Pueribacillus theae: one gene and its partners. The protein of the gene in region 1 interacts with the protein of each later gene in a pairwise test. Links are inferred from orthologs where the notes say so. Each region holds a gene or a part of one and is shown in the gene's direction. Other genes may lie near its edges. The genes, in order: tuf, DCC39_RS10470 and mreB.

Region 1 (10,720 bases):
ACAAAAACTATAATAGTTTTAAGAAAACGATGACTGAAGTGAATTCTCCGCAAAAGCGCGGCGTTTGTACTCGTGTAGGTACAATGACACCGAAGAAGCCGAACTCTGCCCTTCGGAAATATGCTCGTGTCCGCCTTACGAATGGAATTGAAGTGACTGCTTATATTCCAGGAATCGGTCACAACTTGCAAGAGCACAGCGTTGTTTTGATTCGCGGCGGCCGTGTGAAAGACTTGCCGGGTGTACGTTACCATATCGTCCGTGGTGCCCTTGATACAGCGGGTGTAAACAACCGTATGCAAGGACGCTCCAAATACGGTACGAAAAAGCCAAAAGAATCGAAGTAATCGTTTATATAAATAAAAGTTTAAAAAAGGAGAACTGATTCACATCCTGTGAACCTCCGGACTTTTTAAACACACCTAAAAATATGTTGCATGAAAGGAGGAACATATATGCCTCGTAAAGGTCCCGTTGAACGCCGTGACGTATTGCCAGACCCAATATACAATTCAAAGCTCGTAACTCGTTTAATCAATCGCATTATGATTGACGGGAAGCGTGGAATTGCACAAAAGATTCTCTATAATTCTTTTGAAATTGTTAAAGAGCGTTCGAACCAAGACCCGATGGAAGTGTTTGAACAAGCAATCAAGAACATCATGCCAGTTCTTGAAGTGAAAGCCCGCCGTGTAGGTGGTGCGAACTATCAAGTGCCAGTTGAAGTTCGTCCTGAACGTAGAACTGCACTAGGCCTTCGTTGGCTTGTAAACTACGCTCGTCTCCGTAATGAAAAAACAATGGAAGAAAGACTTGCGAACGAAATCATGGATGCAGCGAACAACACAGGTGCTGCAGTGAAAAAGCGTGAAGACACTCATAAAATGGCAGAAGCAAACAAAGCATTTGCTCACTACCGCTGGTAATTAGTGCATGTTCAAATAGAAAGGGAGTTTTCGGCTATTTGAACAGCCTCAATATACTAAACAACTTACTTATCTCACATGAGAAAGGAGAAAAAAAGTATGTCTAGAGAATTCTCCTTAAATAATACACGAAATATCGGAATCATGGCTCACATTGATGCCGGTAAAACAACGACAACAGAACGTATTCTGTTCTACACTGGCCGTATTCACAAAATTGGTGAAACCCATGAGGGTGCCGCCCAAATGGACTGGATGGAGCAGGAGCAGGAACGCGGTATTACCATCACTTCTGCAGCGACAACCGCCCAATGGAAAGGCCACCGCATCAACATTATTGATACGCCTGGACACGTAGACTTTACGGTGGAAGTTGAACGTTCTCTTCGTGTATTGGATGGAGCAGTAGCCGTACTTGATGCCCAATCAGGTGTTGAGCCTCAAACAGAAACAGTTTGGCGGCAAGCGACTACTTATGGTGTACCGAGAATTGTTTTTGTTAACAAAATGGATAAAATCGGTGCAGATTTCTTAAATGCTGTACAAACGCTTCATGATCGTCTTGAAGCAAATGCCCATCCGATTCAGCTTCCAATCGGAGCTGAAGATCAATTTGAAGGCATGATTGATCTTATTGAGATGAAAGCTTACTTTTATGAAGATGATCTTGGAACCCGTACAGATGCACGCGAAATTCCTGATGATATGAAGGAATTAGCTGAAGAACACCGCGGAAAGCTCATTGAAGCGGTAGCTGAATTAGACGAAGATTTAATGATGAAATATCTTGAAGGCGAAGAAATTACGAATGAAGAACTTAAAGCAGCGATTCGCCAAGCGACCCTGAATGTTGAATTTTATCCAGTATTATGCGGCTCAGCGTTTAAAAATAAAGGGATTCAGCTTGTACTCGATGCTGTTCTCGACTATTTGCCAGCTCCAACGGACATTCCAGCTATCAAAGGAACTGTGCCTAATACTGAGGAAGAAGTAGAGAGAGAGTCAAGTGATGACGCACCTTTCTCCGCTTTAGCGTTTAAAGTAATGACCGATCCATTCGTTGGTAAGCTAACATTCTTCCGTGTCTATTCCGGAACGGTAAATTCAGGATCGTATGTCTTGAACTCAACAAAAGGAAAACGTGAACGAATAGGCCGCATTTTACAAATGCACGCAAATTCCCGCGAGGAAATTTCTACCGTTTACGCAGGGGATATTGCTGCTGGGGTTGGCTTAAAAGATACGGGAACCGGTGACACGCTTTGTGATGACAAACACCCTGTCATCCTTGAATCAATGGAATTCCCTGAGCCAGTTATCTCTGTCGCAATCGAACCAAAAACGAAAAACGACCAAGATAAAATGGGGATTGCTCTTGCAAAACTTGCTGAAGAAGATCCAACGTTCAAAACGGAAACAAATGAGGAAACGGGACAAACGGTTATCTCTGGAATGGGTGAGCTTCATCTCGATGTTATCGTTGACCGATTAAAACGCGAGTTTAAAGTTGAAGCAAACGTCGGAGCTCCTCAAGTTGCCTATCGTGAAACCATTCGTAAAGCCGGGCAATGTGAAGGTAAATTCATTCGCCAATCTGGCGGGCGTGGCCAATACGGACACGTATGGATTGAATTTGAACCGCTTGAAGAAGGCGCAGGGTTTGAATTTGAGAACGCCATTGTCGGTGGGGTTGTTCCCCGGGAATATGTGCCGGCTGTTGAAGCGGGCCTCAAAGATGCGCTTGAGAATGGCCTATTGGCAGGCTACCCAGTGATTGACATTAAGGCGAAGCTTTATGATGGCTCTTACCACGACGTTGACTCAAGTGAAATGGCGTTTAAGATTGCCGCCTCAATGGCGCTCCGGAAAGCAAAAGAAATTTGTAATCCAGTCCTTCTTGAGCCAATCGTAAAAGTTGAAGTCGTTGTGCCTGAAGAGTACATGGGTGACATTATGGGCGACATCACAAGCCGGAGAGGACGAGTCGAAGGCATGACTGCCCGGGGGAACGCACAGGTGATCAATGCATTCGTGCCGCTCTCGGAAATGTTTGGCTATGCAACATCGCTTCGTTCTAATACACAAGGCCGTGGAGTATACTCTATGCACTTTGACCATTATGAAGAAGTTCCGAAATCGATTGCTGAAGACATTATTAAAAAAGCGACAGGTGAATGATCAACTTGTCACTATTGTTTAAAGTTTCCATTTGCTATAATCGAGGATAGACGCCTGTCGTCTATTCGATTAACTTACTTAAAAAATTATTTTTCTTAATTAAGGAGGAAAAAATAGAAATGGCTAAAGAAAAATTTGACCGTTCTAAACCACACGTAAACATTGGTACGATTGGACACGTTGACCATGGTAAAACAACGTTGACTGCTGCGATCACAACTGTTCTTCACAGCAAATACGGCAGTGGTACAGCAATGGCTTACGATCAAATCGACGGTGCACCTGAAGAACGTGAGCGCGGAATTACAATCGCGACTTCCCACGTTGAATACGAAACTGAAAACCGCCACTATGCTCACGTGGACTGCCCAGGACACGCTGACTATGTAAAAAACATGATCACAGGTGCAGCGCAAATGGATGGAGCCATCCTTGTTGTATCTGCAGCTGACGGCCCAATGCCTCAAACTCGTGAACACATTCTGCTTTCTCGTAATGTAGGTGTTCCTTATATTGTCGTTTTCTTGAACAAATGTGATATGGTAGACGACGAAGAGCTGCTAGAACTCGTTGAAATGGAAGTTCGTGATCTTTTAAGCGAATACGAATTCCCTGGTGATGACGTACCAGTCATTAAAGGTTCCGCTTTAAAAGCGCTTGAAGGCGAAGGTGACTGGCCTGAAAGAATCTTTGAATTAATGGATGCAGTTGACGAGTATATTCCAACTCCTGAGCGTGACGTAGATAAACCGTTCATGATGCCTGTTGAGGACGTGTTCTCAATTACTGGACGTGGTACAGTTGCGACTGGCCGTGTGGAACGCGGACAAGTAAAAGTTGGAGATGAAGTTGAAATTCTTGGTTTGGTTGAAGAACCTAAGAAAACAACAGTTACAGGTGTTGAGATGTTCCGTAAACTTCTCGACTACGCTGAAGCTGGGGACAACATTGGTGCTCTTCTTCGTGGTGTTTCCCGTGAAGAAGTTCAACGTGGCCAAGTGTTAATTAAGCCTGGTACAGTGAAGGCTCATACTAAATTTAAAGCTGAAGTTTACGTTCTTTCGAAAGAAGAAGGCGGAAGACATACACCTTTCTTTTCAAACTACCGCCCCCAATTTTACTTCCGTACGACTGACGTAACTGGAACAATTTCACTTCCAGAAGGCGTTGAAATGGTAATGCCTGGCGATAACGTTGAAATGACTGTAGAATTAATTGCTCCAATCGCAATTGAAGACGGAACAAGATTCTCTGTCCGTGAAGGTGGACGTACTGTCGGTTCTGGAGTAGTAACAGAAGTTATCGAATAAGAAGTTAAATCTATGAGCTCTCTTTATATGGGGGGCTCAGTTTTTTTTTTTTTGCGCATTTCTCACAAACACTTAAAAAATCTTGCAATCAACTGTTGGAGTCTCTATAATAGGTAAAGTGTGGCCAAAAACAAGAAAAACGTTGGCGCCACTTGCATTCGCCGCATTATTTCTATATAATGTTGAATGTTAGTCATTGATTGCAGCGATGAAGTGAAAGGTTGCTGACACACCCGGCCCCTTTGCCATGGCCCGTGTGCAGGAAATTTTCGCGGAGAACTGTCTATTATGCGCTGATGGAAAAGCCGCAAAAGCTAGTGAACGTTAAGCTGTACTCATCAATAACTAACTTCTGTAAGGCTTTTTGAACAAGCGCTAAAAAAAATGGGCGATGAAGGAGGGAAAATAATGGCAAAGCAAAAAATTCGCATTCGGTTAAAAGCGTACGACCACAGAATTTTGGATCAATCAGCTGAAAAAATTGTTGAAACTGCGAAACGTTCAGGTGCGAAGGTTTCGGGTCCAATCCCGTTGCCAACTGAAAAATCGGTTTATACAATTTTGCGCGCAGTACACAAATACAAAGATTCACGTGAACAATTTGAAATGCGTACTCATAAACGTTTGATTGACATTATCGAACCAACACCACAAACGGTTGATTCGCTTATGCGTTTAGACTTGCCTTCTGGCGTTGATATCGAGATCAAATTGTAAGGACGGAACATTAGGAGGTGGAAAAACAATGAGTAAAGGAATCTTAGGAAGAAAAATTGGCATGACGCAAGTTTTTAAGGAAAACGGCGACGTTGTTCCTGTAACAGTGATTGAAGCATTGCCAAACGTTGTCCTTCAAAAGAAGACAGCCGAAACGGACGGCTATGAAGCAATTCAAATCGGTGTCGAAGACAAAAAAGAACAACGTGCGTCAAAACCAGAAAAAGGCCATGCTGCTAAAGCAAATACAGCACCTAAGCGCTTCGTAAAAGAAATTCGTGGGGTAGACACTTCCGAATATGAAGTTGGCCAAGAAGTGAAAGTAGATATTTTTAGCGAAGGTGAACAAGTAGACGTAACTGGAACTTCCAAAGGGAAAGGTTTCCAAGGTGTGATTAAACGGCACAACCAATCACGCGGACCAATGAGCCATGGTTCACGCTATCATAGAGGCCCGGGCTCAATGGGAGCAGTTGATCCGGCCCGTGTTTTTAAAGGAAAAGCACTGCCAGGACGAATGGGCGGTGAAAGGACGACGTTGCAAAACTTAGAAATCGTCAAAGTGGATGCTGAACGCAACTTACTTTTAATCAAAGGCAACGTGCCAGGCCCTAAAAAAAGCTATGTGACAATTCAAGCTGCACTTAAAGCAGCAAAAGCCAAGTAAGAAAGGAGGATTATCCGATGCCTAAAGTAGAACTTTTAAATCAAGAGGGCTCAAAAGTAGGTGATCTCGAGCTTTCTGATCACATTTTTGGAATTGAGCCAAACAATCATGTTCTTTTTGATGTCATCGTTATGCAGCAGGCAGCACAACGACAAGGTACGCATGCAACGAAGAACCGCTCTGCTGTTCGAGGAGGAGGCCGCAAGCCTTGGCGGCAAAAAGGAACTGGCCGTGCACGCCAAGGTTCCATTCGCTCGCCGCAATGGGTAGGTGGAGGCGTTGTATTTGGTCCAACACCGAGAAGCTACAGCTACAAAATTCCTAAAAAGGTTCGTAGATTAGCGTTGAAATCAGCTTTCTCAACAAAAGTGAAAGAAGAAAACTTTATCGTTGTTGATCAGCTTTCTATGGAAGCGCCAAAAACAAAAGATTTGGCAGCGATTCTATCGAACTTAAAAGCTAACGAAAAGGCGTTAATCGTGACAAATGATCACAACGAAACCGTTGAATTATCTGCACGCAATATTCCTGGAGTGAGTGTAACAACAGCAGCGGATGTAAGAGTGCTTGACATCGTCAACCATGACAAACTCATTATGACGAAGGACGCAGCTGAAAAGGTAGAGGAGGTGCTAGCGTAATGGACGCACGTGATGTTATTAAGCGCCCCGTTATTACAGAACGTTCCACTGAAACCTTGGGCGACAAAAAATATACATTTGAAGTTGACCCGCGCGCAAACAAAACGGAAATCAAAAGCGCCATTGAAACGATTTTTGGTGTGAAAGTTCAAAAGGTAAACACAATGAATTACAAAGGGAAATTTAGACGCTTTGGACGCCACTCGGGATATAAGCCAAACCGCAAAAAAGCGATTGTACAATTGACACCTGAAAGCAAAGAGCTAGACTTCTTTGAAGGTGTTTAATAGAACGACGTGAAGGAGGGAAAAAAATGGCGATCAAAAAATATAAACCAACAACAAATGCACGCCGCGGAATGACTGGTTCAGACTTCAGTGAAATTACAACAGACAAACCTGAAAAGTCACTTCTAGCACCATTAAATAGAAAATCTGGCCGAAACAATCAAGGCCGTATTACAGTGCGCCATCAAGGTGGCGGCCATAAGAAGAAATACCGCATTATCGATTTCAAACGAAACAAAGATGGAATACCAGGGCGCGTTGCTACGATCGAATATGATCCAAACCGCACTGCAAACATCGCACTTATTCATTATGCTGATGGAGAAAAACGTTACATCCTTGCTCCAAAAGGATTGCAGGTTGGAATGGAGATTATGTCAGGCCCTGAAGCAGACATCAAACTTGGCAACGCATTGCCACTCCAAAATATTCCTGTCGGCCAAACCATCCACAACATTGAGTTAAAACCTGGCCGAGGCGGCCAATTAGTCCGTTCTGCAGGTGCAGAGGCCCAGCTTCTCGGAAAAGAAGGAAAATACGTGCTTGTAAGACTTTCTTCCGGTGAAACGAGAATGGTATTAGCCACTTGCCGCGCAACAATTGGCCAAGTTGGCAACGTTGAACATGAGCTTATTAATGTCGGGAAAGCAGGACGTTCCCGCTGGCTTGGAAAACGCCCGACAGTTCGTGGTTCTGTTATGAACCCTGTTGATCACCCGCATGGTGGCGGTGAAGGAAGAGCGCCAATCGGACGCAAATCTCCTGTTAGCCCATGGGGTAAACCAACACTTGGCTACAAAACACGTAAGAAAAACAAACCATCTGATCAATACATTGTGCGCCGCCGTAAAAAATAAAAGGGTTGACCTACGGTTCAAAGGGACCGTAGCGCAATCGCGAAGGGAGGAACAAATGTGGGTCGCAGTTTGAAAAAAGGACCATTCGTAGACGATCATTTAATGAAAAAAGTTGAAGCTCTTAATGAAAAGAACGAGAAAAAAGTGATCAAAACTTGGTCACGCCGTTCAACGATTTTTCCTGAATTCATCGGACATACACTCGCTGTATATGACGGGAGAAAACATGTACCTATTTACATTTCCGAGGACATGGTTGGCCACAAATTAGGCGAATTTGCACCAACTCGTACGTACAGAGGCCATGCTGCCGATGACAAAAAAACAAGACGTTAAGTTGAGAGGAGGTTTCATCAATGCAAGCGAAAGCGACTGCAAAACAAGTACGCATTGCTCCTCGCAAAGCCCGCCTCGTAATCGATTTAATTCGCGGGAAAGAGGTCGGTGAAGCAATTGCGATTTTACGACACACACCGAAAGCGGCTTCTCCAATCGTAGAGAAACTATTGAATTCAGCGATTGCAAATGCTGAGCATAACTATGAAATGGAAGCAAACAACCTTTATATAAGCGAAGCTTACGTTGACGAAGGCGTTACGCTAAAACGTTTCCGTCCAAGGGCACAAGGCCGCGCAAGCCGTATCAATAAAAGAACGAGCCACATTACGGTCGTAGTTTCAGAAAAGAAGGAGGGATAATGCGTGGGTCAAAAAGTTAACCCAGTAGGGCTCAGAATTGGTGTCATCCGTGACTGGGATTCAAAATGGTATGCGGATAAAGATTATGCAAAGCTTCTTCATGAAGACATCAAAATTCGTGAATACATTGAAAAGCGCTTAAAAGATGCAGCAGTTGCGGGCATCGAAATTGAACGGGCTGCAAACCGTGTAAATATTACGATTAAAACGGCAAAGCCTGGCATGGTCATCGGTAAAGGTGGTTCTGAAGTCGAATCACTTCGAAAAGCTTTAAACGAACTGACAGGCAAAAAGGTTCACGTGAACATTTTTGAAGTCAAAACGCCTGATATCAATGCGAAACTAGTCGCTGAAAATATCGCGACTCAATTGGAAAACCGTGTTGCATTTCGCCGTGCAATGAAACAAGCAATCCAACGTGCAGTACGTGCGGGAGCAAAAGGAATCAAAACAGAAGTTTCCGGCCGTTTAAACGGAGCAGATATCGCTCGCTCGGAATCGTATAGCGAAGGAACAGTGCCACTTCACACATTGCGTGCAGATATTGACTATGGCACGGCTGAAGCGGATACGACTTACGGTAAACTAGGAGTGAAAATCTGGATTTATCGTGGCGAAGTCCTTCCGACAAAGGATGCGAAACAAGAGGAAGGAGGAAAATAATTATGTTAATGCCAAAACGTGTAAAACACCGTAAAGAGCATCGCGGAAAAATGAAAGGCAATGCAAAAGGTGGGACAGAAATAAGTTTTGGAGAATACGGATTGCAGGCAACAGAATCAGCCTGGATTACAAACCGCCAAATTGAAGCAGCAAGGATTGCCATGACACGTTACATGAAACGTGGCGGTAAAGTATGGATCAAAATTTTCCCATCAAAACCATACACAGCGAAGCCTTTAGAAGTTCGGATGGGTTCAGGTAAAGGTGCGCCGGAAGGCTGGGTAGCGGTTGTAAAGCCAGGGAAAATCATGTTTGAAATTGCAGGTGTTTCCGAAGAAGTCGCTCGTGAAGCATTGCGTCTAGCCTCTCATAAACTTCCGATCAAAACGAAATTTGTAAAACGAGAAGAAATGGGTGGTGACTCAAATGAAAACTAAAGAAATTCGTGAATTGACGACTGCTGAAATTGAACAGCAAATTAAAACGTTGAAAGAAGAATTGTTTAACTTGCGTTTTCAACTAGCAACTGGTCAATTAGAGAATCCAGCCCGCATTCGTGACGTTCGCAAATCCATTGCGCGGACAAAAACCGTTTTACGTGAAAGAGAACTTGGCATCAATAACGGATAATCGTGAGAGGAGGTCAAAACAATGAGTGAACGCAATAACCGAAAAACCTACACTGGGCGCGTAACATCTGACAAAATGGATAAAACGATCACTGTTATCGTTGAAACGTACAAGAAAGATAAGCTTTACGGGAAACGCGTCAAGTATTCAAAAAAATATAAAGTCCATGACGAAAACAATAGTGCAAAAATCGGTGACGTAGTAAGAATCGCAGAAACTCGTCCCCTTTCGAAAGACAAACGTTTTCGTCTCGTAGAAATTGTTGAAGAATCAATCATCGTATAACAAGAAGCAAAGTCCGGAAGGAGGTTTATCAAGTGATTCAACAAGAAACTCGTCTAAAAGTCGCAGATAACTCCGGTGCACGTGAAGTGTTATGTATAAAAGTGCTCGGCGGTTCTGGGCGTAAAACTGCCAATATTGGAGATGTTATTGTCTGTACGGTAAAACAAGCAACACCCGGAGGCGTTGTCAAAAAAGGCGATGTTGTTCGGGCAGTCGTCGTTCGTTCAAAAAGCGGTGTGCGCAGAAACGATGGTTCATACATCCGCTTTGATGAAAATGCTGCAGTCATTATTCGTGATGACAAAAGCCCTCGCGGAACGCGTATCTTTGGTCCGGTTGCCCGTGAACTTCGCGACCATCAATATATGAAAATTATTTCATTGGCTCCAGAAGTACTTTAATCAATCGAACGAGGATGTAATGTTGCAATCTAAGGAGGTGCACGATCGCTATGCACGTAAAAAAAGGAGATAAAGTTCAAGTCATCTCAGGCAAAGATAAAGGAAAGCAAGGGGTTATCCTTGCGGCTTATCCTAAAAAGGAACGTGTCATCGTAGAAGGCGTTAATGTTGTGAAAAAACATTCCAAACCTTCACAAATGAACCCGCAAGGCGGCATTGTTGAAATGGAAGCGCCGATTCACGTTTCAAACGTCATGCCGCTCGATCCGAAATCAAATGAACCGACACGCGTAGGATACAAAAAAGTAGCAGGCTACAAAAAAGTCAACGGTGAGAAAGTACAGGTTGTAAAAAATGTACGCATCGCAAAAAAATCTGGCGAATTTCTTGATACGTTTGAGAATTTCACTATTGAAGATAAATAACTTACAGCCGGAGGGAGGTTACACGGCATGAATCG
Region 2 (8,012 bases), on another replicon or contig:
TTGAAGCACTTTCTTCAGCCGAATTTGATAAAGAAAAAACGGTTCAATTCATTGAAGAGGGAAAGCAACTTCTCATTGATTTAATAAAAAACAAAGAAGCTTTATTTGACGGACAATTAAAGGGAAGCAGCCAGAAAAAAACTACTGAAAAACTTAAAAAATGGAAAGAAAAATGGGAACGCGCAAATAAAGATGACATTACATCAGGTTTCGCAGATGAATTATTACAGGCAGATGAAGCGATTACAGCAGCTCTCAATGAAAATAAAAAAACCGGATGGAAAGCTGAGCAACATTTAATCACTGCTTTTATCGAATATAGGAAAATCGTACAAGGTGAGTAAGCAAACCGTGATAAAATGGCGGTTTGCTTCTTTTTTTAAATAAGAAAGCATAAATCGGCAATTCCCAATTTAATCCATTCGCACCTCGCATTTCCAACCTCCAAGAAAAGCCGCATTAACGAGTGAGTACTAAACCGCTGTCTGCGCTATAAGGCTTGCCAATCGACAAGTTTTCTTTATTTAATGAATATGCTAAACTTTCATTAAAGAGCTTTTTTTGAAAAAATAGTACTCCATATCCCGCCTTCCGTTAGAGCAGGATCCTTCGTTTGTCAACACGTTCGATTTTACTCCATTTTTTCCACAACTAGAAACATTTTTCTATCAGTTTTCGTTTATTAAATAGAAGAGGTGACGCCATGGAAAAATTTCCTATTATGATTCGTGATGTTCCAGAAGAGGAGAGGCCGAGGGAAAGGCTTGTAAACAGGGGCGCTGCGGCGTTATCTAATCAAGAATTGCTTGCGATAATTCTCCGAACAGGAACTGTGAAAGAATCCGTTTTGGAAATTTCCCAACGCTTATTTATGCATTTTGAAGGCTTGAGGCGATTAAAAGATGCTACGATTGAAGAATTGACTGAAATAAAGGGGGTCGGTGAAGCAAAAGCGGTTCAAATTCTTGCGGCGATTGAACTCGGCCAGCGCGTCTGGAATTTAAATCCAAGTGAAAAATACACGATTCGCTCACCAGAAGATGCTGCGAATTATGTAATGGAAGAACTGCGTTTTCTGAATCAGGAACACTTCGTGTGTGTGTATCTCAACACTAAAAACCAAGTGATACATAAACAGACTGTTTTCATCGGAAGCTTAAATGCATCGATCGTCCATCCGAGAGAAGTGCTGAAAGAAGGGATTCGGCGTTCTGCTGCTTCCTTTGTATGTTTTCATAACCATCCGAGCGGCGACCCGTCCCCAAGCAAAGAAGATATCGATGTCACGAAACGTTTAGCCGAATGTGGAAAACTTATTGGAATGGAACTGCTCGACCATCTTATTATCGGTGACAAAAAATATATTAGCCTAAAAGAAAAAGGCTATGTCTAAGCACAAGCCTTTCATATTCCCTTCCGAAAAATTTTCACAGTAAAATGCCACTTTTTGAGCGCTTCATAAAAGAGGTTGTTCAAAAAGCCCGGAGGCTTACAGGAGATAAGTCGGTTCGACGTTATCACAAGACGTGGTTTATTAGTCGAACTTCAATTAAGGCTGCGAATCTCTTCGCCAGCTTGCTTTTCCGCTCCTCAACTAATTGAAAGAAGCTATGTACCTGCGTCTACAAGCATTTTGCTCCGAAGCCTGATTCCTCGGCGCAACTCGCAGCGGATCGTAGAAGTATTGCTCGTCTCTTCGATGCTCAGAGCTACGCTTCCTCGACGGAGCCAGGATGGCGACATTTCAACGTTGGCTACAGAGACGCGGCCTGCCTTTAGTTGAAATATCCTCTCGTTGTCCTCCTTTTTGAATACAAAATAGAACTTTTTATATAAGTCGATTTTCTCCTATCATTTTCATGCTTTTTAAAGTATAATCGAACTTGTTGATTATTTTTATCCTGCTCTAATGGAAGCTGGGATACTTTTGAGATTTGGGCACGGTTTTCGTCTTTAATTTGCTTTCACTCTTTGGGCATAAAGGGCCCAATTTCAGCGAAAGAAAGGCCACGTCCTGTGGTCAACGTTCAAACCAACTCACATCCTGTGAGTCCCTGTAGTTTTTGAACAACCTCTTTTAGGAATGAAGGGAGTTTTAATATATGTTTGGTGGATTTTCAAATGCAATGGGGATCGATCTTGGAACTGCGAATACGCTTGTCTACACAAAAGGAAAAGGTGTCGTTGTCCGCGAACCGTCCGTTGTAGCGATTATAAAAGATACTGGCCAAATTGAAGCTGTTGGCAATGATGCGAAAAATATGATCGGCAGGACACCGGGAAATATTGTTGCTGTGAGGCCGATGAAAGATGGCGTGATTGCTGACTATGAAATGACGTCCACGATGTTGAAATATTTTATTCAGCAAGCCCAAAAAAAGGGCTTTTTCTCACGCAAGCCAAATGTGATGGTCTGTGTTCCATCTGGAATTACAGCTGTTGAGAAGCGTGCCGTTGAAGATGCGACAAGACAAGCAGGGGCACGCGAAGCGTATACAATCGAAGAACCTTTTGCTGCTGCAATTGGTGCTGACTTGCCTGTTTGGGAGCCAACTGGAAGCATGGTCGTCGATATTGGCGGCGGAACGACCGAAGTAGCGATCATTTCATTGGGCGGCATTGTGACAAGCCGTTCGATTCGTGTGGCTGGAGACGAAATGGATGAAGCGATCATTCAATTCATTAAAAAGAACTACAATCTTATGATTGGGGAACGGACCGCCGAAACATTGAAAATGGAAATTGGATCTGCTTCTGTAACAGAAGACATGGGTGAAATGGAAATTCGTGGCCGAGACCTGTTAACTGGGTTGCCAAAAACGATTTCAATTAGTGGAAAAGAAGTGGCTGAAGCGTTAAGTGAAACAGTGAACAGCATCATTGAAACTGTAAAAATTACGCTTGAAACAACGCCGCCGGAGCTTGCGGCTGATATTATGGATCGTGGCATCGTTTTGACCGGTGGCGGTGCTTTGTTAAAAAATCTTGACAAAGTTTTAGGAGAAGCGACCAACATGCCTGTTGTCGTTGCTGAAGAACCTTTAGAGTGTGTTGCGATTGGAACAGGAAAAGCATTAGAAAATCTTCACTTGCTTCGTTCGAAGACAGGCATCACATCGCGTTCGAAATCACGCTAATTTTAACGACCGGAAGTTAGAACAAATCAAACCTCTATTCTCTAACTTCTAACCTCCAAATTGAAGTAGGTGTTTCCATGCGTCATTTTTTTTCTAATAAAAGACTGATTATCCTGCTTATCTCAATCATCGTGCTTGTTGCAATGATCGGTTTTACTATGAAAGAGAGAAGTACATTAAGCAAACCCGAACAGTTTTTTAAAGACTCGGTTGCATTTGTGCAATCCATCTTTTATAAACCCGCTAAAGCAGTAGCGGGTTTCTTTGAAAACATTTCCGATTTAAAAAACATGTATGATGAAAATAAAGTTTTAAAAGCTAGATTGGATGAATATGCAAAACTTAAAGTAGATTATGAGGATATAAAAAAAGAGAATGATGAATTAAAGGAATTAGTCGGAAAGAAAGACAGCTTGCGGGAATACAATATCATCTCAGCAAGCGTCATTGCCCGTTCTCCGGACCGGTGGAACAACCGCATTACAATTGATAAAGGAAGTGAGGATGGGGTTGAGACCAATATGGCTGTCATGACTCCAGCAGGTTTAATCGGCAAAGTGAAAAATGCCCAGCCATTCTCAAGCACAGTTCAACTTATTAGCGATGTTGATCGAACAAATCGAGTTTCCGCTTTCGTACAAGACAAGCATGATATATTTGGAGTTATTGACGGATATGATCCCGAGAAAAAAGCGTTGCTTTTTAATAATATAAGAATTGATATTGAAGTGAAAAAAGGCGCTAAAGTTGTAACCTCAGGACTTGGAGGTGTTTTCCCTTCAAATTTAATGATTGGTGAAATTATTGAAGTGAAAAACGATAAATACGGGTTAACTCAATCTGCACTCGTTAAACCTTCTGCCGATCTTTACGATATTAATAATGTGATGATCGTGAAAAGGAAAGCGGAAGTGATTACCGATGGACAAGAAAAGGAGGAGGAACGTTGAAACGTATTTTCCTTCCTTTGCTTCTTTTCTTTTTTTTCGTGTTTGAGGGAACAGTTATGCAAGTCGTTGCACCTGAAAATTACGGTTCCGAATTGGTGTTAGTTCCACGTTTTACAATGGTCATTATTGTATTGGTTGCGATTTATCATTCAATTCCTAAAGCCGTTGTTTATGCCATTGTAACAGGTCTTCTGTATGACATTATTTATACGGACTTAGTTGGTGTATATATGTTTTCAATGGCGATTACAGCATATATCGTTGGCCAGTCCGCCAAAATTATCCATGTTAATGTGATCGTTGGATTGCTGCTTACAATGATTGCGATAGCGATTCTTGACTTTCAAGTGTACGGTTTATATACATTAGTGGGAATTGTCCAACTCCCAATAAAGCTATTTCTCTATGAACGGCTTTTCCCAAGTTTAATCCTAAACAGCGGTTTTTTTATTCTTATGTTTTTCCCAATTCGAAAATTGATTGACAAGATTGACTAATTTTCGATTGGAAGAAAAGGATTTCGATTTCATGTTGTTGAATATCCTATGTTGAGGTGAATCATCATGGTAGAAAAGCAGCAATACGTTACAATCAAAGGTACGAAAGAAGGATTTACCCTAATCCTAGATGATCGCTGCTCTTATGATGACTTGCTGTATGAAATTGAAGAAAAATTGTCTGTGAATACACGTGAGAGCAAAGATAACCGGCTTGTCCCCGTTTTTTTGGAAACCGGCAACCGGTATTTAAACCAAGAACAAATTGATAAAATTTCTGAACTTGTACGCAAGAAAAAAAATCTTTCCGTGGAGGACATTCATTCAAATGTCATAACGAAAGTGGAAGCGGAAGAAATGCATAAAAAGAATCGAATCGTTTCAGTGGCGAAAATGATCCGTTCAGGGCAAGTGTTATCCATAACGGGTGATTTGCTTTTAATAGGGGATATTAATCCAGGCGCAAAAGTGGAAGCGACCGGCAACATTTTTATAATGGGCGTGCTAAGAGGGATTGCCCATGCAGGAATAGATGGCAATATAGATGCCGTCATTGCAGCGTCACGAATGGAGCCTTCCCAGCTTAGAATTTCGGATATCGTCACAAGGCCCCCAGATCATACAAATGATTCGGGCCATGACATGGAGTGCGCATATATAGATAAAGAAAAAAACCAAATCGTACTTGAAAAAATACAAGCCCTACCTTGGCTACGGTCAGAATTAACAAGGCTATAGGGAAAGGAGCATCTAATACAATGGGAGAAGCAATTGTCATTACATCCGGAAAAGGCGGTGTTGGAAAAACAACGACAACCGCTAATATAGGTACAGCACTCGCACTTTCAGATAAAAAAGTGTGCTTAGTCGATACGGATATTGGGTTAAGAAATTTAGATGTTGTGATGGGGCTGGAAAATCGAATCATCTATGATCTTGTTGATGTAGCAGAAGGCCGCTGCCGCTTGAAGCAAGCTTTAATCAAAGATAAACGGTTCGAATGTCTTTACATGCTGCCCGCAGCACAAACACAAGACAAATCAGCCATTCAACCAGAACAAATAAAAAACATCATTAATGAACTTAAGCAAGATTATGATTACGTATTGATTGATTGCCCGGCAGGGATTGAACAAGGGTATAAAAATGCTGTCGCTGGCGCTGATAAATCGATTGTCGTTACAACGCCTGAAAATTCTTCAGTCCGTGATGCTGATCGCATTATAGGACTGCTCGAACAGGAAGACATAGAGCCGCCAAAGTTAATTATTAATCGAATTCGTGGAAATATGGTCAAAAGCGGGGAAATGTTAGATGTTGATGAAATTGTCAATGTTCTCGCCATTGAGCTGTTAGGCATTGTCGTTGATGATGAAAGTGTCATTCGCGCTTCCAACAAAGGAGAACCGATTGCTCTGGATCCTACAAGTAAAGCATCGCTTGCTTACCGAAACATCGCAAGAAGGATACTTGGCGAATCGGTGCCGCTCTTATCCTTTGAAGAACCTAAAGGTTTTTTTGCAAAATTCAAAAAGTTTATTGGCATTCGTTAAAAACTCCCAACCTATTTTTGGGAGCTTTTTAGATTAATATAAGTATAAATTTGCTTTGTCGCAAATTTAGACCAATCCGGCTTCTGACCCCTGACTTCTGTTTCATGTTCTATCTCTCAAGGACAAGTCATAACATGTAGAGAGTATAAAGGACAGAGGAAGGGTGCATATGGGAAACAATTTGGATCGTTTTCGCAAGAGGCACAGAAGGCGTAAAGCTTTACGTAAAAATTACCGATCATTTCAAGCGAATCGCCCAAGCGAGGAAACTCACAATCACTCAATCAACACTTTGAATGAAGAAACAGAACGGATTCATCCTTTGTTTTCGAAAGAAACGTTTTTATTAAAATGCTTACTTTCTGTTACCCTTTTTTTCGCGGTGGCCATTTTATTCAAACAGCCTGAAGGCAAATTTGATAAGATTCGCCAAGCGATCGTTTATTCATTCGAGCATGATTTTCAGTTTGCAATGGTGGGGAATTGGTACGAAGAGCAGTTTGGAAAGCCTTTAGCACTTCTCCCTGAAAGTCTTACCAAAAATGAAAAGGATAAGGAAACAAAAGTAGTAAATAAACAAGAAAATTCGTATGCCGTTCCTGCAACGGGACGTATTGTAGAACCATTTGAAAAGGAAAAAAAAGGAGTGATGATTGAAACAGATAGCAAATCAGTAATCGAATGTGTACAAGACGGTTGGGTGGCCTTTGCAGGCAAGCGTGACAATTTGAATAAAACGGTTATCGTTCAGCATAACGACGGCAGTGAGTCATGGTATGGCAACTTAGACGAGGTTGATGTTGCGCTCTACGATTATATAAAAAGCGGCGACCCAATCGGTAAAGCCTCAATCGATGAAAAAGGTAAAAATGGGGTTTTCTTTTTTGCATTGAAACAAGGGGAATCGTTTATTGATCCAATCCAGGTGATGTCTTTTGATAAAGCGAATTGACATTCATCCACTTACGTGGTTTGTGTTCGGCATTGCCATTATAACAGGTTTTTTTCGTGACTTAGTCCTGTTATTTTCTATTATCTTCATCCATGAACTGGGTCATTATAGTATGGCCCGTTTTTTTAATTGGCGTGTCCGTAAAATTGTTTTATTGCCTTTCGGAGGTGTGGCGGAAGTCGATGAACATGGGAACAGGCCATTTAAAGAAGAGTTTTTAGTTGTCATCTTTGGTCCTTTTCAACATATTTTACTCATTGCTCTTGGGTTTGTTCTAGCGCATTCGGGATTGTGGACGCCCGCTTTTTTTGAAAAATTTCTTGCTTTTAATATGATGATTCTTATTTTTAATTTACTTCCAATTTGGCCATTGGATGGGGGCAAACTATTATTTTTAGCTTTTGCCTACTTTCAGCCTTTTAAACGAGCCCATCATTCTCAATTGCTTTTTTCCTCGATTTTTTTATTCCTTTTTGTTTGTATAACGATAACAATGTATAATTTCAACCTGAACTTGCTTATTATTCTTATGTTTCTGGCTTTTTCCATCTATACGGAGTGGCGCCATCACTACTATGTTTTCCTCCGTTTTTTATTAGAAAGGTATGAGGCCAATAAGGGCAAAGGAGGAAGGCAAAAACCAATTCATGCAAAACCAAGCCATGTACTTGAACAAGTATTAAAACGATTTCAAAAAGGTGTCCACCACAATATTTTAGTGCGGGCCGATGACAAACTGATGACAACAGATGAACGGAAATTTCTAGATGCCTATTTTGCTAAAAAAAAATACAGAACTACTATTTCTGAATTATTTCGGTTAAAATAGCCGGTAAATGAAAAGTATTTGTGGAGGAATGGCGTGCGAAAATTTTTTATTTCCAATTGGCAAGGTAAAACAATCCTTGCGGTTACGGAAAATC
Region 3 (10,781 bases), on another replicon or contig:
AAACATTTAGGCTAGATATTTTTTTAAAAAATCCAAACAGTCCTCAAGCAAAAACACTACTCATTTTACTCACGATTGCGATCGGGTCTCTTGTTGGAAATTTCTTCATCAATTATTTGGAATGGGCGACAAGGCTACGCTATTTATTTTAAAAAATTGTCCTAAAAAGTCTGAGGTGCACAGGACGTGAACCTTTAATAACATTTTAAGCTGCCGAATTTCTTCGTCAACTTCGTTTTTGCGGTTTCTTGCTCTTTTTGTCAACTTTTAGAACATACGAACGAAAAGTTTCTGTCGAAAGATGACTGAAAATTCCATGTATGTTCATCCTCTTCTTGTCCAAACTGATGAATAAGGAGAGGAAGTGTTTTACAGTGAAAAAAATTGGATTGATATCACTCGTTTTGTTCATTATTGCCATGGTTCATCATACATACAAAACGGATGCAAAGCATATGAATCCTTTGGATGATATGGCTAAAGCGATGGATGAGCTCAAAATCGAAATGACCGGATGGACCATGACTGCCAAGGAAAATTCTGGTTTTGAGTCAGATTGGAAGGGGTATAAATCAAGGGTAGACAAATTACATAATAAAACACTTGATTTTACTTGGGGAAAACCGGAATACAAAGGTGAAACGATCATTGTGAAAGGGACCAAAAAATCAAAGGACGGGAACATCACCGAAACGTTAACAATTTCGACACATCGTTTAGATGAACACTATTATTCAGTACTTTCCTATAGTATGACTGGTAAACGTTGGAGCGAAAAGGTTAAAAACGACGCATTCAGCCTTTTTTCGACTCGTACTAGCGAACTATTTTCATCAAACCCCTCTTTTTTCTCTTGTATCTCAGGAAAAATCAATGATACAATGGTTATTGCTTTGAGTAAGCGGGCGGAACAAATCATACATAAATTTGACGCGGATTTTGTCGAAGGAATTCATGAAGAAACGTTCGTTTCCCTATCCGCATATACTGAATTGTGGCAAACATCATTGGAAACGAAAGAAAAGAAAATGAATCTTCAAATTGCACTTAGAAACAAAGGCAAAAATACTCCTGTAGAAGTATTGATTGGAACACCTATTTTATTAAATGAATATTAATAAAGAAATTAACTCGACGCGGAGGGGAATATGTTGGAAAAAATCATTGTCCGTGGTGGTAGACGGCTGGAAGGCTCCGTCAAAGTGGAAGGGGCAAAAAATGCCGTTTTGCCAGTAATAGCTGCATCAATATTAGCAAAAGAAGGCATCAGCATTATTAATGATGTGCCTACCCTTGCAGATGTATATACAATCAAAGAAGTGCTGGAAAACTTAAATTGCGGAATTACATTCGAAAATAACCAAATCATTGTAGACGCAACAGACGCCTTAAAGACGGAAGCTCCGTTTGAATCGGTAAGAAAGATGCGCGCATCTTTTCTTATCATGGGACCTCTCCTTGCAAGACGCGGTCACGCCCGAATTGCATTGCCAGGGGGTTGTGCAATTGGGTCGCGACCAATCGATCAGCATTTAAAGGGTTTTGAAGCGATGGGCGCTAAGGTACAGATCGGCAATGGCTTCATCGAAGCCTTTGTTGACGGAAAACTAAAAGCAGCCAAAATCTACCTCGACTTCCCTAGCGTCGGTGCAACGGAAAACATTATGATGGCAGCAACACTTGCAGAAGGCACGACAATCATTGAAAATGTCGCAAAAGAGCCCGAAATTGTCTGTCTTGCGAATTATTTAAATGCAATGGGTGCAAAAGTGAGAGGTGCAGGAACAGGAACAATCCGGATAGAAGGGGTCAAGGAGCTTATCGGTGCGACGCACACTGTCATCTGTGATCGGATTGAAGCGGGGACGTTTATGGCCGCTGCCGCGATTACAGGTGGAGACGTATTTATTGAAGGGGCCGTTTCCGAACATTTACGTCCGTTGATCGCCAAAATGGAAGAAATGGGCGTGACAATTATTGAAAAAGAAAATGGGATTCGTGTCATCGGCCCTGAAGAATTAAAGCCGGTCGATATTAAAACAATGCCCCACCCAGGTTTTCCAACAGATATGCAGTCTCAAATGATGGCTCTTTTATTGAAAGCAAAAGGCACAAGCGTCGTCACTGAAACGGTGTTTGAAAATCGCTTCATGCATGTTGAAGAATTTCGCCGAATGAATGGCAATATTAAAATTGAAGGGCGTTCAGCTATTGTAAAAGGCTGCTGCAACTTACAAGGTGCAGAAGTTGCTGCAACAGATTTAAGAGCCGGTGCCGCCCTCATTATTGCAGGCCTCGTCGCTGAAGGCTGTACAAGAGTTGTTGAACTGCATCACATCGATCGCGGCTATGTGAATCTGACCGAAAAACTTGCATCATTGGGTGCAAATATTGAACGGGTAATCGAAGAACCAGTTCCAGTGAAAGAGAAAGAAGCCATCCCTCAAAGCAAACCAGCCATTTTAAAAGTAAATCCAAATTTTGCTTAAAAAACGACACATTTGCTGTCGTTTTTTTAAATTGTATTAAGTGCTTGTATTAATCATGCTTTCAAATTTCAAGTTTTTCATTTTGTTCTAACAGCCTGTCTCTCCCCATAAAATATAAGGAAAAAACTATTATAGGGGAGCGCATATATGAAACGAATTTTACTCTATTTATCTTTATTAACAACAATTGTCATTCTTATACCTACTTTAATCGTTCTTCCTTTTTCCTCAAGCGAAAAACAGAAAAGCGACATCCAAACAAAAGTGGCGGAACCTGAACAAGAAGAAGAAAAAATTGATATTCCTGTGTATCGCACATTAAAAAAAGAAGTAGAAAATGTCCCGCTTGAAAGCTACGTAGCTGGGGTTCTCTCTTCAGAAATGCCGGCAAACTTTGAACTGGAGGCACTTAAAGCCCAAGCATTGGCAGCAAGAACGTACATTGTAAAACAGCTGCTTCATCCTGCAGAAATGAATTTACCGGAAGGGGCAGTTGTAACAGATACTCCTCTTCACCAAGTTTACCTCAGTCATGACGAACTAAAAGAACTTTGGGGAAAAGATTTCCAATGGAAATATGAACGCATTCAAAAAGCGGTTCAAGAAACGAAAGGAAAAATTCTAACGTATGACAATCAGCCAATAACAGCATCGTTCTTTTCAACGAGCAACGGATTCACAGAAAATGCAGAAGATTATTGGGAAAATGAACTTCCTTATTTAAAAAGCGTGGCAAGTCCGTGGGATAAAGTATCGCCTAAATTTCAGTCAAGCGAAACAATGCCTGTCAAAGCATTTGAAGAAAAGCTTGGCATCTCACTTTCAAAAGAAAAAAACACCGGTACCATTATGAAACGGACAGAAGGGAAACGGATTGCAGAAATTAAAATTGGAGATAAAACATTTACAGGCCGTGAAGTAAGGGAAAAGCTTGAACTGAATTCGACAGACTTTTCCATTGAACGGAAGGGGAATACCGTTTCAATTTACACAAAAGGCTATGGGCACGGTGTTGGCATGAGCCAATACGGAGCGAATGGCATGGCAAAGGAAGGGAGAAAAGCAGAAGAAATCGTTGCACATTACTACAAAGGCATCGAAATTTCCAACATCGAACCATTTGAAAGCAAATTAATTGTTAAAAATTAATATTTTTTGCATAAATAGGTATATTATTCCAGGAATCTGATCAAAATGGTTCCTGAGGTGATAAAAATGAAAGATCATGAAAAAGAAATGCCTTCAAAAATGAAAAGGCTATTTCGCAAACGTTGGTTCTTCCCGGCTGTCTATTTAAGTGTTGCCGCTATTATCATAGCTACTGTCCTGTGGATGCAAAATGGCAATGAATCCGCAACCGAAGAGGAAGGAACAGGGACAGCGCATAACTATGATGAAGAAGCCGTGCCTACTGCAAAACAGCAGGAAGTATTCGTTGAGCCTGTATTGGCGAAAGATATTGAAGTCAAAGTGCCATTTTATGATGAAAAGGCATCTGCTGAAGAACAGGAATCTGCCCTCGTTTTTTATAATAACAAATACTACCAAAACAAGGGAATGGATTACACACTGAAAAGCGGAGAAACATTCGACGTAACGGCTGCTATGAGTGGAACCGTTGCAAAAGCTGAAAAAGATGCATTATTAGGCCACGTTGTTGAATTAAAGCATAGCGATGGCATAACAACCATCTATCAAAGCCTTGCTAACTCATCCGTTAAAGTCGGAGACAAAGTGGAACAAGGCGATGTCATCGGTGAAGCAGGCAGAAACCAATTTAACAAAGATGCCGGCGTACATGTCCACTTTGAAATACGTGATAATGGCAAACCAGTAAACCCGCTTGATTCTTATGGAAAGACAGTATCAGCCATTTCAAGCAGCGAAGACGCTGAAGTAACAAGCGAATCTGAAGCTGATTTGGAAGAACAGGCAAACGAAGAAAACAATAATGCGGAAAACAATAACGAAGAAAACAACAACGAAAACAATAATCAAAAACAAGAAAAAACTGAAAATAACGCAAAACAAAAAGACGCGACATCTTCAATGACGAACGCGTAACAGCTTTGGAAAAATGCCAAAGCTGTTTTTTTTTTTTTTGAAAAATAAGAAGGAAAACCCGCTTCTCGGAAGGTAAATCGCACCCGAGGGGCATCAAGCAGCATCGTTGTTTGAATAGAGAAAAAAATAAAAACCTCTTGTCCCCCTTGACTAATTGGTATATAACCGATCCTTCATTAATAAAATGTTACAAACCAAATTATGAGGGGCAGAGGTGAGAAAGTGGTTCGCTGCGAAGTAGGATTTACAATTTGATGACTTTTACATTCTACCTTCGAACAGCATCACGAGAAGTCTCATTTCGCATCTCTCACATCCAAGTTAGGGAGGCGAGTGGTGTGCACGATTACATCAAAGAGCGTACCATCAAGATTGGCAAATATATCGTGGAGACAAGAAAAACTGTAAGAGTCATCGCCAAAGAATTTGGAGTATCCAAAAGCACTGTACACAAAGACTTAACAGAGAGGCTGCCAAATATTAATCCAGAACTTGCAAATCAAGTAAAACAAATACTCGATTACCACAAATCAATCAGGCATTTACGCGGAGGTGAGGCAACGAGAAAGAAATATAAGCAAAGCACAAAAAAGGAAGCGGTTAACAAATAAAAAATAACATTGTTTAAACAAATTTAATGGTTTTTATTCCTTGCGATTTTATTTATGCTATAATCATATAATGGGTAAATTTATATATACGGATTTAGGACTTACGATACATTGAATTTTGCAAGGAGGAAATCATGAATGCTGTCACGGGATATCGGAATCGATTTGGGAACGGCTAACGTCGTTATTTATGTCAAAGGAAGGGGGATTGTACTAGATGAGCCATCAATCGTAGCAATTGACACAACTACCGGGAAAGCGCTTGAGGTTGGAGAAGAGGCGTACAGGATGATCGGCCGAACACCTGGAAATATTGTTGCCATCCGTCCGTTAAAGGATGGAGTTATTGCGGATTTCGATGTAACAGAAATGATGTTAACACATTTTTTAAACAAAATTAACGTAAAGGGATTTTTATCGAAGCCGCGGATAGTCATTTGTGTACCAACAAATATTACCGCGGTAGAGAAAAAGGCAATAAGAGAAGTTGCGGAAAAAAGTGGGGGAAAGCAAATTTTTCTTGAAGAAGAGCCTAAAGTGGCCGCAATCGGCGCAGGCATGGACATTTTTCAGCCAAGCGGGAATATGGTTATCGACATTGGCGGTGGAACGACAGAGATTGCCGTCTTATCAATGGGCAACATTGTCACCGCCACTTCTGTTAAAATGGCGGGGGACAAGTTTGATCAAGAAATACTGTCTTACATAAAGAAGAAATATAAGCTGCTTATCGGAGATAGGACAGCCGAAGAGATAAAATTGAATGTTGCGACAGTATTTCCGGGTGCTCGAGACGAAGAAATTGAAATAAGAGGCCGCGACATGGTATCCGGGCTGCCACGTACAATTACAGTGAATTCCAAAGAAGTACAGGAAGCACTGGAAGAGCCTGTGTCACATCTTATTCATGCAGCAAAAAGCGTGCTGGAAAAAACACCGCCTGAGCTTTCAGCAGACATTATTGACCGCGGCGTTATTTTGACGGGGGGCGGTGCGCTCCTTCACGGCATCGATCAGCTTTTTGCTGAGGAGCTTAAAGTTCCTGTCCTCGTTGCAGATGAACCGATGAGCTGTGTAGCGAAAGGAACAGGCTTAATGCTTGAGCATATTGACAAAATAGCAAAAAGGAAACTCATTTAGGAGGGGAAGATATGCTGCGGGGGATGTATACAGCTGCCTCTGGCATGATCGCGCAACAGCGCCGCCAAGAGATGCTTTCAAACAACATGTCAAACGCGGGTACACCTGGGTTCAAAGCTGACCAAGCATCCATTCGAACATTTCCACGTATGCTCATCGCGAACTTGGAACAACGAAATGAATCTTCAAGCAATGAACTTTCAACAGGTGTTTATCTCCAAGAGATGGTTCCGAATTTTTTTCAAGGAAATGTAATGGAAACGAAAAACCAAACCGATATCGCTCTGATAGACGGCAACCTTCCTGAGAATGGGGCACTATTTTTCTCCGTGCAATCAAACGAAGGTGTTCGCTACACTCGAAATGGAAATTTTACAATAGACAGCACTGGAACGCTTGTTACAAACCAAGGGATGCAGGTCCTTGATACGAATGGGAATCCGATTGTTTTAAGAACGGAAAACTTTACGATTCGTCCAGATGGAACAATCATTGAGGATGGGAATGAGATTGCCCGCTTAAATGTTGTCTTTTCCGAAAATGCAAACGAACTCGTAAAAGAAGGCTACGGCCTTTTTCGTTTGGAGGGAAATGAACTCGAGAGCGCCATCGGAAACCCGAACGTTTCTTATCAGCTGCAACAAGGATTTCTTGAAAGGTCAAATGTGAATGTTGAACAGACGATGATCGAAATGATGCAAGCATACCGCACATTTGAAGCGAACCAGCGCGTTTTGCAAACATACGATCAGAGTCTTGATAAGGCTGTAAATGAAATTGGAAAATTGTAAGAGGAAGTTCAAAACGTGCGGAGCCCACAGGAATGGCCTGCCTTTAGTTGAACCTCCTTTTTGAACCGTCCATGAGAAAAGTCCGGAGGTTCACATTGGCATAGGACGTGATATTCCTAGGCGAATAGCTTAAGCTCGAATTTCTCCATCAGATTTGTTGTTGAAAGGTGGTTAACAAGTGAATCGCTCAACGATTGCCGCATCGGTTACACTCGGACAGCTTCAGCATAAACTCGATTCGATTGCGAATAATTTAGCGAATATGAATACGAATGGATTTAAACGAAGAGACGTTTCTTTTTCTGAATTGCTCGTTCAGCAAATCGATCATTTACAAGATCAAACAGGAAGGCTGACACCACTAGGAATCCGTGCTGGCCACGGAGCATCTGCCGCAAGCACAACATTGCGTACCGAACAAGGATCCCTGCAAGATACGGGGCGGATGCTTGACATTGCATTAACAGAGCCGGCGTATTTCTTTCAAGTTTTACATAACGGAGAAATTGAATATACGAGGGATGGTTCCTTTTATTTCCAACCTTCAGCGGACGGACAGTTTCTTAACGTAGGTACTGCGGATGGGGCATTATTGCTCGGCGCCAATGGGCCGATTCAAATTCCCGCTAACTATAAAGATGTCAGCATCTCAAAAAATGGGCGGGTGACAGTCACCCTCCAAAACGGTGGAACGATCGATGCCGGCCAAATTGAACTTGCGAATGTCCATCGCCCTCAATTATTGCAATCTGCCGGTGAAAACCGCTTCTCAGCTCCTTTGCCAGAATCCGGAATTGCTCTCGGAGATGTACTGGAAACGGTAAATAATCTTGAAGTCTTTTCGCAAGGTGTTCTCGAAACGTCTAACGTTGATGTTGCTGAAGAAATGGCCAAATTGCTTGAAACACAACGGCATTTTCAATTAAATACCCGTTCATTGGCCATCTCCGACGACATGATGGGACTCGTCAACAAGCTCCGCTAACCGTAAGAAAAAACGAAAAAAATTTATATTTTATGGTAAAAAGATGAGGTACTCATAATGACAACAACGAAACAAACGGAAATAAAACCAAATATTGACAAACCCGAGACAAGGGAACAAAAAGATAAAGTGAAAAAACCGCGGGTAAGGCTTATTCCAATTTGGCTTCGTTTGTTAATCATTTTAGTCTTGCTGATTCTTTCACTAACCATTGGAGCGATGATTGGATATGGCGTATTAGGTGACGGAAATGCCTTTGACGTTTTCAAAAAAAGCACTTGGCAGCATATTGCTGATATCGTTGTAAAAGAATGAGGTGTTCATGATGCTTGATAGTAATGAAATAAAATCCATTTTGCCACACCGCTATCCATTTTTGCTTGTTGATCGGATACTTGAGCTTGAAGAAGGAAAGCGTGCTGTCGGCATCAAAAATGTAACCGCGAACGAACAATTTTTCAGCGGACATTTTCCTGAATATCCTGTCATGCCTGGCGTATTAATTGTGGAAGCTTTGGCCCAAGTAGGCGGTGTTGCCATGCTTGTGAAGCCTGAAAATAAAGGAAAGTTAGGCTTCTTTGCAGGAATTGACAAATGCCGGTTTAAGAAGCAAGTAAAGCCAGGCGATCAACTTAAGCTCGACGTTGAAATCATCCGTGCAAAAGGCGTGATGGTAAAAGGCAAAGGCATTGCGACAGTTGACGGCGAACTCGTATGTGAAGCTGAAATCATGTTCGCAATCGGCGACAAAGCATAGCTTCTTTTTATATAAGACTTTGTTAAGGAACCAATGATGATACTTAACTTTAGCGGGGACGATTTTGCTTGAAGAGAACCTTTTTTCCGAGAGGAAAATTCGCTTCTTGTAAGGAAATCGTACGCGCGGGGTTATCAACGGCATCGTTTAAAAAAGCCTACATAAAAATCGTCTCTTTGGATAGACTAAACGCTATCTAGGGAGGCGACAACATGAAAAAAATTTTGCTAATGATTGCAAGTGCGATGCTAAGTTTATCCTTCCTCGCCGGATGCAATGATACGATAGATAATCCAGAAACAAACCGTACAGAAATGGAAGAAGAGAATGTCAATGAAGCAGATGAGATGAAAATGGATGACGAAATGGACGAGCTCGACCTCGTTGACGAAGACAGCTATAATGACGGCCGGCTTAAAGAAAATGGCGAGCATCCTTTCGATCTCAATGAAGACGGAGAATTGAACATCAACGAATAACTTTCAAAGAAGCCTTTTCACAGGTTTCTTTTTTTTGAAAAATAAAGAAATTGGCAACTCGCCAATTTAAACGCGAATCCGTTTTTCTTATTGAAAAACGCCAAACTTAGCCGAAGATAAATATAAGAAGAAAAAAGCTATATAAAGGAGAGGCAACTCAATTGAATAGCATCGAAGCAAAGGGGAGAAATATTCAAGAAGCCATCGATAAGGCGTTGAAAGAACTAGGGGCAACGGCTGAGAGTGTAACTGTTGAAGTGCTGGAAGAAGAGGAAGATCGTTTATTCGGCTTACTCGTTAAACCGGCTGTTGTGAAGGTAACTAAGAAAAGTGTAAAGGAATCGCCGGAAGAACCGACAGAAGAGAAAATACAAGCGGGCATGATTCAACTGAAAGACGGAAGGGTATCATTCCATGCAACAGAAACGAATAAGCCGGCAATCATTCCGTCCGATGAGCTTATTTTGCAAGTGAACGGCAAAGAAATAAAAGAAGAAATTGAAGTGAATGAAGGGGATCTCGTTTCAATTCAAGGGAAAGAGATTGCAAAAGAAGCGGCTTCGATAGACATTAGAGTATCTGCCGATAAGCTGTCAGCTTTACTATGCGTCACACCTGGCTATATCGAAAAAACAGTTCCGATGGATGAAGGGCCTGCTCCAACACTTTCTCTCAAAGCCAAGACAATGAAAGAGCCTATTGATTCGTTTTCTCGAGATGACATCATTGCGAAACTACATAAAAAAGGAATTCTCTACGGCATCGCTGAAGAAGCAATTGACAAAGCATGCACATTAAAGGAGTACGGAGAAATCACTGTGGCAAACGGGCTGCCGCCTGAGAACGGAAAGAACGGCTTTGTTGAATTTTTCATCGATTTTGAAGGATTTAGTTTAAAACCAAAGAAACGAGAAGACGGAACGGTGGATTTTCGAGAAACAAATCGTATTCCTACAGTTGAAAAGGGACAGGCCATTGGAATGGTTCGCGAGCCGATTGAAGGAAAGCAAGGCCGAACGGTAGAAAATAAAGCACTAAACCCAAAACAAGTAAAACAAGCAATTGTAAAAGGCAAGGGCATCATCTTGAAGGAAAACAAAATTATCGCAGCTGAAACCGGAACAATCAGTGTCACGATACGGCCGCCGGTCTTTAAAATTGACATCATCCAAAAACTTGTCCATCGCGGCGATGTTGATATAAAAAGTGGAAACTTATCATTCGTCGGAGATATAGAAATTCAAGGAAACGTTGAAGAAACAATGAGCGTCAAAGCAGAAGAAAAAATTCTCATTACAGGCAGCGTCCACGGCGGACATATTGCTGCAGGAACGGCATTAACAATCAACAAAAATATCATTCGCGGCAAGATTTTAGTAGGGCAAACAGACGAAATCGAACAAAATTTAAAAGAAGAAACGAAAGAACTGCGACATGTTGTTCATGCTTTTCATAAAGCGCTGCT

What was found.
Region 2: the proteins of tuf (region 1) and DCC39_RS10470 interact in binary tests that used the Bacillus subtilis proteins (3 or more experiments, as listed by UniProt). The link is inferred for Pueribacillus theae from one-to-one orthologs.
Region 3: the proteins of tuf (region 1) and mreB interact in binary tests that used the Bacillus subtilis proteins (3 or more experiments, as listed by UniProt). The link is inferred for Pueribacillus theae from one-to-one orthologs.

What each region holds. Positions count from the first base shown.
Region 1 is NZ_QCZG01000004.1:85,065-95,784, reverse strand. Bases 2,443-5,318 are described here. They hold tuf (elongation factor Tu), read left to right. Parts: upstream 2,443-3,223; coding sequence 3,224-4,414; downstream 4,415-5,318. Other genes in these bases: rplC (50S ribosomal protein L3), read left to right, coding at 5,160-5,318; rpsJ (30S ribosomal protein S10), read left to right, coding at 4,823-5,131; fusA (elongation factor G), read left to right, coding at 2,443-3,104. Also shown: rpsL (30S ribosomal protein S12), read left to right, coding at 1-347; rpsG (30S ribosomal protein S7), read left to right, coding at 456-926; more of fusA, read left to right, coding at 1,026-2,442; more of rplC, read left to right, coding at 5,319-5,798; rplD (50S ribosomal protein L4), read left to right, coding at 5,816-6,439; rplW (50S ribosomal protein L23), read left to right, coding at 6,439-6,726; rplB (50S ribosomal protein L2), read left to right, coding at 6,753-7,583; rpsS (30S ribosomal protein S19), read left to right, coding at 7,641-7,919; rplV (50S ribosomal protein L22), read left to right, coding at 7,940-8,281; rpsC (30S ribosomal protein S3), read left to right, coding at 8,285-8,944; rplP (50S ribosomal protein L16), read left to right, coding at 8,947-9,381; rpmC (50S ribosomal protein L29), read left to right, coding at 9,371-9,574; rpsQ (30S ribosomal protein S17), read left to right, coding at 9,596-9,859; rplN (50S ribosomal protein L14), read left to right, coding at 9,892-10,260; rplX (50S ribosomal protein L24), read left to right, coding at 10,311-10,685; rplE (50S ribosomal protein L5), read left to right, coding at 10,713-10,720. UniProt on the Bacillus subtilis protein: GTP hydrolase that promotes the GTP-dependent binding of aminoacyl-tRNA to the A-site of ribosomes during protein biosynthesis.
Region 2 is NZ_QCZG01000020.1:7,024-15,035, forward strand. What follows is about bases 1,192-4,119. They hold DCC39_RS10470 (rod shape-determining protein), read left to right. Parts: upstream 1,192-2,102; coding sequence 2,103-3,137; downstream 3,138-4,119. Other genes in these bases: radC (RadC family protein), read left to right, coding at 1,192-1,393; mreC (rod shape-determining protein MreC), read left to right, coding at 3,215-4,087; mreD (rod shape-determining protein MreD), read left to right, coding at 4,084-4,119. In the rest of the region: DCC39_RS10460 (hypothetical protein), read left to right, coding at 1-344; more of radC, read left to right, coding at 704-1,191; more of mreD, read left to right, coding at 4,120-4,584; septum site-determining protein MinC, read left to right, coding at 4,651-5,322; septum site-determining protein MinD, read left to right, coding at 5,343-6,137; DCC39_RS10495 (M23 family metallopeptidase), read left to right, coding at 6,307-7,089; DCC39_RS10500 (M50 family metallopeptidase), read left to right, coding at 7,073-7,918; DCC39_RS10505 (ribonuclease E/G), read left to right, coding at 7,952-8,012.
Region 3 is NZ_QCZG01000015.1:19,343-30,123, reverse strand. What follows is about bases 4,367-7,303. They hold mreB (rod shape-determining protein), read left to right. Parts: upstream 4,367-5,302; coding sequence 5,303-6,304; downstream 6,305-7,303. Other genes in these bases: DCC39_RS08755 (flagellar hook-basal body protein), read left to right, coding at 7,274-7,303; DCC39_RS08760 (flagellar hook-basal body protein), read left to right, coding at 6,316-7,095; spoIIID (sporulation transcriptional regulator SpoIIID), read left to right, coding at 4,892-5,164; DCC39_RS08775 (M23 family metallopeptidase), read left to right, coding at 4,367-4,553. In the rest of the region: DCC39_RS08795 (DUF1146 family protein), read left to right, coding at 1-152; DCC39_RS08790 (YwmB family TATA-box binding protein), read left to right, coding at 375-1,118; murA (UDP-N-acetylglucosamine 1-carboxyvinyltransferase), read left to right, coding at 1,152-2,489; spoIID (stage II sporulation protein D), read left to right, coding at 2,637-3,638; more of DCC39_RS08775, read left to right, coding at 3,705-4,366; more of DCC39_RS08755, read left to right, coding at 7,304-8,080; DCC39_RS08750 (DNA-directed RNA polymerase subunit beta), read left to right, coding at 8,138-8,395; 3-hydroxyacyl-ACP dehydratase FabZ, read left to right, coding at 8,406-8,837; DCC39_RS08740 (hypothetical protein), read left to right, coding at 9,050-9,316; DCC39_RS08735 (DUF342 domain-containing protein), read left to right, coding at 9,478-10,781. UniProt on the Bacillus subtilis protein: Forms membrane-associated dynamic filaments that are essential for cell shape determination. Acts by regulating cell wall synthesis and cell elongation, and thus cell shape.